2 regions of the Pradoshia sp. TA40_28 genome follow, and region 2 is predicted to be linked to the other one. Evidence: riboswitches for the same ligand, from Rfam matches in the RefSeq annotation. Region 2 holds a riboswitch; the other holds the start of a gene.
What was found. Region 2 has a riboswitch for S-adenosylmethionine ahead of AC58NB_RS13645 (O-acetylhomoserine aminocarboxypropyltransferase/cysteine synthase family protein). Riboswitches for the same ligand answer to the same signal wherever they lie in the genome.
Positions count from the first base shown of each region.

Region 1: it holds a riboswitch for S-adenosylmethionine, as region 2 does, so the genes downstream of both, metK (methionine adenosyltransferase) here and AC58NB_RS13645 (O-acetylhomoserine aminocarboxypropyltransferase/cysteine synthase family protein) in region 2, are expected to answer to the same signal.

Region 1 covers NZ_JCATZO010000019.1:2,297-7,227, forward strand. The annotation lists gene asnB (asparagine synthase (glutamine-hydrolyzing)) at 1-1,506, opposite strand, end outside; gene AC58NB_RS16695 (hypothetical protein) at 1,742-1,894, opposite strand; gene metK (methionine adenosyltransferase) at 2,031-3,230, opposite strand; SAM riboswitch class I at 3,357-3,485, opposite strand; gene pckA (phosphoenolpyruvate carboxykinase (ATP)) at 3,868-4,931, shown strand, end outside.
Region 2 covers NZ_JCATZO010000010.1:51,168-56,098, forward strand. The annotation lists gene AC58NB_RS13620 (acyl-CoA dehydrogenase FadE) at 1-1,635, shown strand, start outside; gene AC58NB_RS13625 (arsenate reductase family protein) at 1,785-2,138, shown strand; gene gcvH (glycine cleavage system protein GcvH) at 2,212-2,595, shown strand; gene AC58NB_RS13635 (toprim domain-containing protein) at 2,740-3,135, shown strand; gene AC58NB_RS13640 (thioredoxin family protein) at 3,110-3,391, shown strand; SAM riboswitch class I at 3,603-3,708, shown strand; gene AC58NB_RS13645 (O-acetylhomoserine aminocarboxypropyltransferase/cysteine synthase family protein) at 3,793-4,931, shown strand, end outside.

The DNA of each region.
Region 1 (4,931 bases), on a different contig from region 2:
TTTCTTGTCAAGAAATGGAACACGAAGCTCCAAGGAATGTGCCATCGTCATTTTATCTGCTTTTAATAATATATCTCCGCGCAGCCATGTATGAATATCAATATACTGCATTCTGCTCACATCATCATATTCTGATGTTTCTGCATAAAACGGTTGTGTAATGGTTGTATAGTCTTGTCCTTCTTTATATAGCTTGAATAGTTTTCTCTTTTCTTCTTCCATAAACATCTTGGCGTTCCCCAAATAACGTTCCTCTATCGGAGTACAGCCGCGCTCAATGAAACTCTTTCCTTTTACGCCCTCGGGCATTAAGGTGGAAATTTGCTTTAGTCCTTTTTTAATAAAGAAAGGAATCTTATCAAACATAGCCAAGGATTGAGGCTCACGATAAATATTATATCCTCCAAATAATTCATCTGCCCCTTCACCTGACAGAACCACTGTCACATGCTTACGTGCTTCCCTTGCTACAAAATATAAAGGAACACAAGCAGGGTCTGCCAGTGGGTCATCCATATGCCACATAATGTTTGGCAATTCCTTCATATATTCTTCTGGCGTAATAATATAGCTGATGTTCTCTACTCCTAGTTTATCAGCCGTTTCTTTAGCGACATCAATTTCACTGAATCCATTCTGTTCAAATCCAACAGAGAATGTTTTGATACCAGGATGGTATTCTTTTGCAATAGAAGCGATAATCGTAGAATCAATTCCTCCGGAGAGAAAAGAACCGACAGGAACATCACTGCGCATATGCATTTTGACACTGTCATACATAACATCCTGAATTTCTTTTATCCAGTCCTGTTCACTGCGATGAATTGGTTTAAATTCAGCTTTCCAGTATTGACGAATTTGCATAGGCTTGCCAATACTCTTTGTAAAGCAGTGTCCAGGCAGCAATTTTTTCACATTCTTCGTCATGGTAGCTGGTTCCGGAGTAAACTGATAGGTTAGATAATGTTGTAAAGACAAGGGATCTAATTCAGCGTTTTCCATTGCATGCAAAATGCTCTTTTTCTCTGACGCAAAATAGGTCTTATCCTCATTTTCCAAATAAAAAAATGGTTTAATACCAAATGGATCACGAGCACCAAAAACAGATTTCTCCTGTTTATCCCATATCACAAATCCAAACATCCCGCGAAGCATTTCGACTGCTTTTTCTCCATAATGAACAAAAGCAGCTAAGATTACTTCCGTGTCTGAGTTTGTTGTAAATTTCATCCCTTGCTTTTCAAGTATTTCTTTTAATTCCAGATAGTTGTACACTTCCCCATTAAAAATGATCCAATAGCGCTCATTTTCATATGTTAAAGGCTGATGGCCACACTCTATATCAATTATGCTTAATCTTCTAAATCCAAGCTGAATATGTTCATCTATATAAAAGCCCTCGTCATCCGGTCCTCTATGTGTAATCAGATCATTCATACTCTTTAAAAGTTCTTTATCCTGATTTTCCAGCCGTTGATCATGCATGCATCCTACAAATCCACACATTGCTTTTCACCCACTCACTTTACTTCTGACTAGTACATAACTATCAGATCATAATATTTTTTTAACAAAATATGTTATAAATGCTTCATGGGCAAAAATACAGCCAGCAAATATAACTATAGTAATTCCAAAATATAACACCACCAAATTCTACCACTTTTAGACATAAAAAAAAAGAGGCATAATTAGGCCTCTTTAAGACTGTAGACAAAGTTTCCTTATTTCAGGACCAAGTCTACCGTTTTTTTTCAAATCTTCTCTCGTATTCGGTTAACGCTATTTTCTGCAAAATGGGCTCAATTTTTCCACGGGCAAGCATCAACCCTCCTCTCGGAATACTCGAGCTGAATCGAAGTACGCTTTTTATTCCAGCAGGAGTCTTTTTCATTAACTTTCCTTCGTCAAAAATCCAAAAATAAAGAAGGAATTCAGCAATAGACCTCTAATAGGCCAATTGTGAATTCCTTCTACAATCTAAAGAGACATTAATATGCCTCTTTCATTTAAATATGTTTATCGACTTCTTATAAACCAGCTTCAGTACGTAATACTCCTACTTTATCTGTTCTCTCCCAAGGAAGATTTAAGTCATTGCGTCCAAAATGCCCATAAGCTGCTGTTTGTTTATAAATTGGACGTCTTAGATCAAGCATTTTTATAATGCCGGCAGGTCGAAGATCAAAATTAGCACGTACTAATTCAATTAATCTTTCTTCTTCAATTTTTCCTGTACCGAACGTATCGATTGAAATAGATACAGGCTGTGCGACACCAATTGCATAGGCCAACTGTACTTCAGCTTTATCTGCTAGACCAGCTGCAACAATGTTTTTAGCTACATACCTAGCAGCATAAGCTGCAGATCGGTCTACCTTCGTAGCATCTTTACCGGAGAAAGCTCCTCCGCCATGGCGTGCATATCCACCATACGTGTCAACAATAATTTTACGTCCAGTCAGGCCTGCATCCCCTTGTGGTCCGCCAATAACAAAACGGCCTGTTGGGTTAATAAAGTATTTCGTTTCTTCATCAATAAGATGAGCTGGAACAACGGGCTTTATCACTTGTTCTTTTAGATCTTTCTTAATTTGTTCAAGTGTTGTTTCAGCATCGTGTTGTGTAGAGATAACAATTGTATCAATTCTAACCGGTTTTTGATTTTCATCATATTCAACCGTAACTTGTGTTTTACCATCCGGTCGCAAATATGGCAACACGTTCTGCTTACGAACTTCAGCCAGCTTTCTAGATAATTGATGAGCAAGAGAAATTGGAAGAGGCATTAATTCTTCTGTTTCATTGCAGGCAAACCCAAACATCAATCCTTGGTCTCCCGCACCAATAGCTTCTATCTCTTCATCAGACATTGTACCTTCTCTTGATTCCAAAGCCTGGTCAACACCCTGGGCAATGTCAGCAGATTGTTCATCAATAGAGGTTAATACAGCACATGTTTCTGCATCAAAGCCATATTTAGCTCGTGTGTACCCAATTCCTTTGATTGTATCGCGTACGATTTTTGGAATATCAACATACGTAGATGTCGTGATTTCCCCTGCAACCAGAACTAATCCAGTCGTAACAGAGGTTTCACAAGCTACCCTCGCATTTGGATCCTTAGCTAGTATTTCATCCAATATGGAATCTGAAATCTGATCACAAATTTTATCCGGATGACCTTCCGTTACAGATTCTGATGTAAATAAATGTCTTTTATTAGACATATTTCTTCCTCCTTCAGCTTCCCTGTTTATGGCTACTCATTATCTTTAATTATCTCCTGATTATACGAAAAAAGACCTTTCCCCTTTAAAAGAGGAAAGGTCTGAGTCTCAGAAATCTGCCTTTCACTCTCATCGTTCAAGGCAATATAACCTTGCATCAAGTTAGCACCTTTGCGTGATTACTTATAAAAGGAATCAAACTGCAGGTTGCCCCGGCTTCATAGAGCTCGTCTCTCCACCGAGTCTTGATAAGAGTATCCATATTAAATGTATATGATATCTTATTCATCAAAGCCTGTCAACAAATCAATAGGAATATATTGTTAAGGTAACAAGTCATAGTTGGATTCCCTATGGAAAGGCACAATAAAATGTTTAAAATTCGCAATCTAAAAATAATATTGATATAATTAATTTGTGAATATTCTAAATTAACATATATATAAAACACGCTCTATTTTAATTTTAAATATCAAAATTTCATTCTCTGTTTTCATTATATTTGTTATTTAAATATAACAAATAGGATGACCCTGATTTGGAAAACAACGCGATTAGTATGGATAATTATGTTAAATGTGTTATACTAATTTCCATATAATGTACTTATCAAAATTCTGGAAAAGGATGATCTCGTATGAACAGTGTAGGAGTTTCCAATGAATTAAAGCAATTACTTACTCATGATAATATTCATATTCAGCTTTCCGTGCCACAATTAGTTGAAAAAGTATTAACCAGAAAAGAGGGAGTCCTTACATCCACTGGAGCTGTTAAAGCAGAAACAGGCAAATATACTGGTAGGTCTCCAAAAGATAAATTTATTGTTGAAGAAGCTTCCACTATCAATAAAATAGCTTGGGGAAGCGTTAATCAGCCGATATCTGAAGCTGTTTTTTCAAAACTGTATGAAAAAGTAATCGATTACCTCGAAAAAAGAGATGAATTATTCGTCTTTAATGGTTTTGCCGGGGCTGCAACAGATTATCGCCTTCCCATTCAAGTCATCAATGAATATGCCTGGCACAATTTATTTGTCCATCAACTTTTTATCCGTCCCACTGAAGAGGAGCTCCTTGATCATTCACCTGAGTTTACAATTATCTCGGCTCCAGGATTTAAAGCAGATCCGCTAGTGGATGGTACACATTCAGAAACATTTATCATCATCTCTTTTGAGAAGAAAGTCGTTCTAATCGGAGGCACTGAATACGCCGGAGAAATGAAAAAATCTATTTTCTCCATTATGAATTACCTGCTTCCAGAGAAGAATGTGTTTTCTATGCATTGTTCAGCTAATGTTGGTTTTGAAGGCGATGTCGCCCTTTTCTTTGGTCTGTCCGGAACAGGAAAAACCACTTTATCAGCTGATCCTAACCGTCGTTTAATCGGTGATGATGAACACGGCTGGTCGCCTGAAGGTGTATTTAATATTGAAGGCGGCTGTTACGCCAAATGTATTAATCTTTCACAGGAAAAAGAACCTCAAATATTTAATGCAATTCGATTTGGTTCTGTGCTTGAGAATGTAATGGTGGACGAAAATACACGAGTTGCAGATTATGATAATGGAATGTTAACAGAAAATACGCGTGCTGCTTACCCTATAGAAGCCATGCAAAACATCGTCAAACCAAGTATTGCAGGCCATCCTAATACCATCATCTTTTTAACAGCTGACGCTTTTGGTGTGTTGCCTCC
Region 2 (4,931 bases):
CCTCAAGTGGAATATCTAGAAAATCATGAGTTTGATCGTTCAGTGAAATTATTGAAGCAAGCTGGAGAACTTGGATTATTGGGTGCGGATGTACCGGAAGAATACGGCGGTTTAGGCTTGGATAAAGTAAGCTCTGCCCTGATTTCAGAAAGATTATCACGTGCAGGAGGATTCTCCATTTCTCATGGAGCACATGTTGGAATCGGATCACTGCCAATCGTTTTATTTGGTAATGAAGAACAAAAACAAAAGTATCTGCCATTATTAGCTACGGGTGAAAAATTAGCTGCCTATGCTTTAACAGAACCAAGCTCAGGTTCTGATGCACTCGGAGCAAAAACAACAGCTAAATTAAATGAAGCTGGAACTCACTACATTTTAAATGGTGAAAAACAATGGATTACAAATGCAGGCTTTGCTGATGTATTTGTTGTATATGCGAAAATTGATGGAGATAAATTCTCTGCATTTATCGTTGAAAGAGAATACCCTGGTGTCTCTACTGGAGCAGAAGAAAAGAAAATGGGAATCAAAAGCTCTTCAACCAGAACACTAATCCTTGAAGATGCTGAAGTACCTGTTGAGAACTTATTGGGTGAAGCGGGAAGAGGGCATGTGATTGCCTTTAATATTCTTAATATTGGCCGTTATAAATTGGGGGTTGGCGCAGTTGGGGCTTCCAAGCGCGGATTTGAATTGGCTGCTACGTATGCTAATCAGCGCCAGCAATTTAAAACACCAATCTCTTCGTTTAATTTAACAAAAGAAAAGTTGGCTACAATGGCTTCCAAAATATATGCAGCAGAAAGCTCTGTCTACAGAACTGTTGGATTATTTGAAGAAAGAATGAGCCGACTTAGTGATGAAGAGGTCAAAGATGGGAAAGAAGTCGCAAAGGCTATTGCTGAATACGCGATCGAATGTTCCTTAAATAAATTCTTTGCTTCTGAAGTACTGGATTATGTTGTCGATGAAGCCGTTCAACTTCATGGTGGATATGGATTTATGGCTGAATATGAAATTGAAAGAATGTATCGCGACTCTCGCATCAACCGTATATTTGAAGGTACAAACGAAATTAACCGTCTGCTTGTACCTGGAACATTCTTGAAAAAAGCGTTAAAAGGTGAATTACCACTCTTGCAAAAAGCACAGGAACTGTCTGAGGGATTAATGATGCTTATGCCTGAAGAGCCGGGTACTGAGCCGCTTGATCAAGAAAAGCATCTCGTTAAAAATGCCAAAAATATCGGTATTATGATTGCGGGATTAGCTGCACAAAAATACGGTACTGAGCTGGAAAAAGAACAAGAAATTCTTGTGAATATTGCAGATATCGCTTCTTTCATCTATGCAATGGAATCAGTTGTTCTTCGAACAGAGAAGGCAATTAAAAAAGATGGACTGGAAAAGAATAAACAAAAATTACTTTATACTCAGATCTTCTGCCAGGAAGCATTTGGAGAAATTGAAAAGCATGCTAAAGAAACATTGGTGGCAACAGAAACAGGGGATACATTACGTATGATGACCTCTGCTCTACGTAAATTTACACGTTTCACACCAATCAATGTCATTGCAACTAAACGTGAAGCATCAGAAAAATTAATTGAAGTTGAACGTTACACTGTTTAATCTAGACGGTTATAGAGGAAGCCTGGTGAAAAAACCGGGCTTTTTTCTTTTTTCATATAGAGCAGACTAATGGACACTTATTTAAGCAATGTAAATCAGTTTAAGCGGGCTAAAAAAATATGGTATGCTTCAATTGAGGTGAAAAAACAATGATAACATTCTTTTGGTATCCCAAATGTGGGACATGCAGAAAAGCTAAAAAATGGTTTGATGAAAATGGAATATCCTATCAGGAAATCGATATAGCACAAAATCCACCGTCCAAAGAAGAATTGGAAACAATGTATAAAAAAAGCGGATTGCCACTTCAGAAATTTTTCAACACAAGTGGTATGAAATACAGAGAGCTTGGATTAAAAGATAAAGTGAAGACAATGTCAGAAGATGAAATGCTTACCTTACTTGTATCTGACGGGATGTTGATTAAGCGTCCAATCGCTTATGATGGAGAGAAAGTAACTGTCGGGTTCAAGGAAGAAAATTTCCAAAATTCATGGGCATGAAATTATTGTCAAATGAGTAGTTTGATGTCATGATGAGGTAAGAACCATATATACATTTTGGGGGGATAAGATCATGAGCATTCCAGCAGAATTAAGATATACAGCAGAGCATGAATGGGTTAAACAAGAAGACGGAAAGATTCGAATCGGCATAACTGATTTTGCTCAAAAAGAGTTGGGAGATATCGTATTTGTAGAGCTTCCTGAAGTTGGAGATGAATTAACACGCAATGAACCATTTGGCAGTGTGGAATCTGTAAAAACAGTATCTGAATTATATGCTCCAATCAGTGGTAAAGTTGTTGAAGTAAATGAAGAATTAATGGATAATCCAGAATACGTAAATGAATCTCCGTATGAAAAAGCATGGATGATTTTAATTGAACCATCCGAAACAAGTGAATACGAAGAATTAATGGATGCTGACCAATACGAAACAGCAACTAAAGAAGATTAAAGGAGAAAGAAGCTTTGCTTCTTTCTTTTTTAGTGATCCTAACTATCAATTGTTACTTTTTAGCTGGTTAGGGTAAGATACTTGTAATAAAATGGCGAGAATCTATGTGTGTTTAACATAGTCTCCTGGCAAAAGGTGATAAACATGTGGGAGTCTCTCAACGAAAAAGTAATTATAGTGGAAGGTTCAACTGATCGTAAAAGGGTACAAGCTGTTCTAAATGAACCCGTTGAAATCATATGCACGAATGGAACGATTAGTCTTTCGAAATTGGATGAATTAGTCGATGCACTTGAAAATAAGGAAGTGTATATTTTGGCTGATGCTGATGAATCCGGAGAAAAGCTAAGAAAACAGCTGCGGCGAGAAATGCCGAACGCTTTTCATTTATATATCGATCGGACCTATCGGGAAGTGGCAAATGCCCCGGGGTATCATTTGGCAACGGTTCTCTTAGCAGCCAATATCGATGTGAAGGCTGAATTTTTAAAACAAATAAAGGATGTTAAGCAAAATGAACGATCAAGCTTCGATAAATAAAGCAATCTATACGTTTACCCCCCTTTGCGGTACCTGTCAAATAGCTGGAAGAATGCTTGATATCGCAAAAGAAGTTCTCCCTAGTGCACCATTAGAAAAGGTGAATCTTAACTATTCAAAAGAACTTGCAGAAAAATATCAAATTGAAAGTGTACCGTGCCTCATTTTAATTAAGGATAATCAAGTAATAGAGAAAATATATGCCTTTCATTCCGTTCCATATCTCGTGGATCGATTAAAATTAATTATAGATTAATAGGGATTATTTCTTAGGAAATATGTCGATGAACGATTTGCTAGTGTATGTCTATATAATCGACATACACTTTTTCTTACTTTTTATGAAATATTGTAGGAGAAGTTTGCAGATTATAAGCGTATAATATATTTATTTTAAAAATTCAGAATAATCAGTTGATTAGTATATATCGATATGCTATAGTTTTAACAACTTAATAGTTGCTTGATTCTTATCAAGAGAGGTGGAGGGACTGGCCCTTTGAAGCCCGGCAACCGGTATTTATTATCATACACGGTGCCAATTCCTGCGGATATATATCCGGGAGATAAGGAGAGATGGAAAATGCCTACCTCTTCTTGTGAAGAGGTTTTTTCATTTACTCACTTCTCTACTAAAACGAAATGGAGAGATGTAAAATGGCAAACGAGCAAAAGAAGTATCGGTTTGAAACAGTGGGTATACACGGAGGCCTACAGCAAGATCCATTAACAGGAGCGAGAAGTGTACCAATATACCAATCAAATGCGTATTTATTTAAAGATACAGATCATGCTGCGAACTTATTTGGATTAGCTGAACCCGGATATATTTATACGAGAATCCATAATCCCACATCAAGTGTATTTGAGGAAAGGATAGCTGAACTCGAGGGGGGAATTGGAGCTTTAGCTGTTTCAAGTGGTGCTGCGGCTATCACACTCTCCATTTTAAATATTGCAGGATCAGGTGATGAAATTATCTCTGCTTCCACTCTATATGGAGGAACCTATAATTTATTCGCTAATACTCTTCCTAAGTATGGGATTGATGTAAGATTTGTAGATCCAGTGAATCCAGAAAATTTCAGAGAAGCCATTACTTCAAAGACGAAAGCGATTTTTGCAGAGACCATCGGAAATCCAAGCCTGCAAGTGCTAGATATTGAACGGGTTGCGGAGATTGCCCATGAAGTTGGAATTCCTTTGATCATTGATAATACTTTTGCCACTCCTTATTTAACACGGCCGATTGAATTTGGAGCAGACATCGTCATTCATTCTGCTACGAAGTGGTTACTTGGAAATGGAACGACATTAGGCGGAGTGATTGTAGATGCCGGGAATTTTGATTGGAATTCGCCTAAATTTCCTGGGTTTACAGAACCAGACCCAAGCTATCATGACTTGATTTATAGTGAGGCAATTGGAGCCGCAGCTTTTATTACAAAGGCAAGGGTACAGCTATTGAGAGATTTGGGTCCGTCCCTAAGTCCATACAACGCCTTTCAATTTATTCTTGGATTGGAAACCCTGCATGTAAGAATGAAAGAGCATATCGCTAATACAAGAATAATAGTCGATTATTTAAAACAACATCCTGCCGTATCCTGGGTCTCATATCCAGGCGATCCAGACCATAATGATTTTGAAAAGGCGAAGAAATATTTACCTAAAGGAGCAGGAGCAGTCGTTGTTTTTGGAATAAAGGGAGGACGTGAGGCAGGTAAAAAGCTGATTGATTCCATTGAGCTATGGTCCCATGTGGCCAATGTCGGTGATGCAAAAAGCTTAATTAT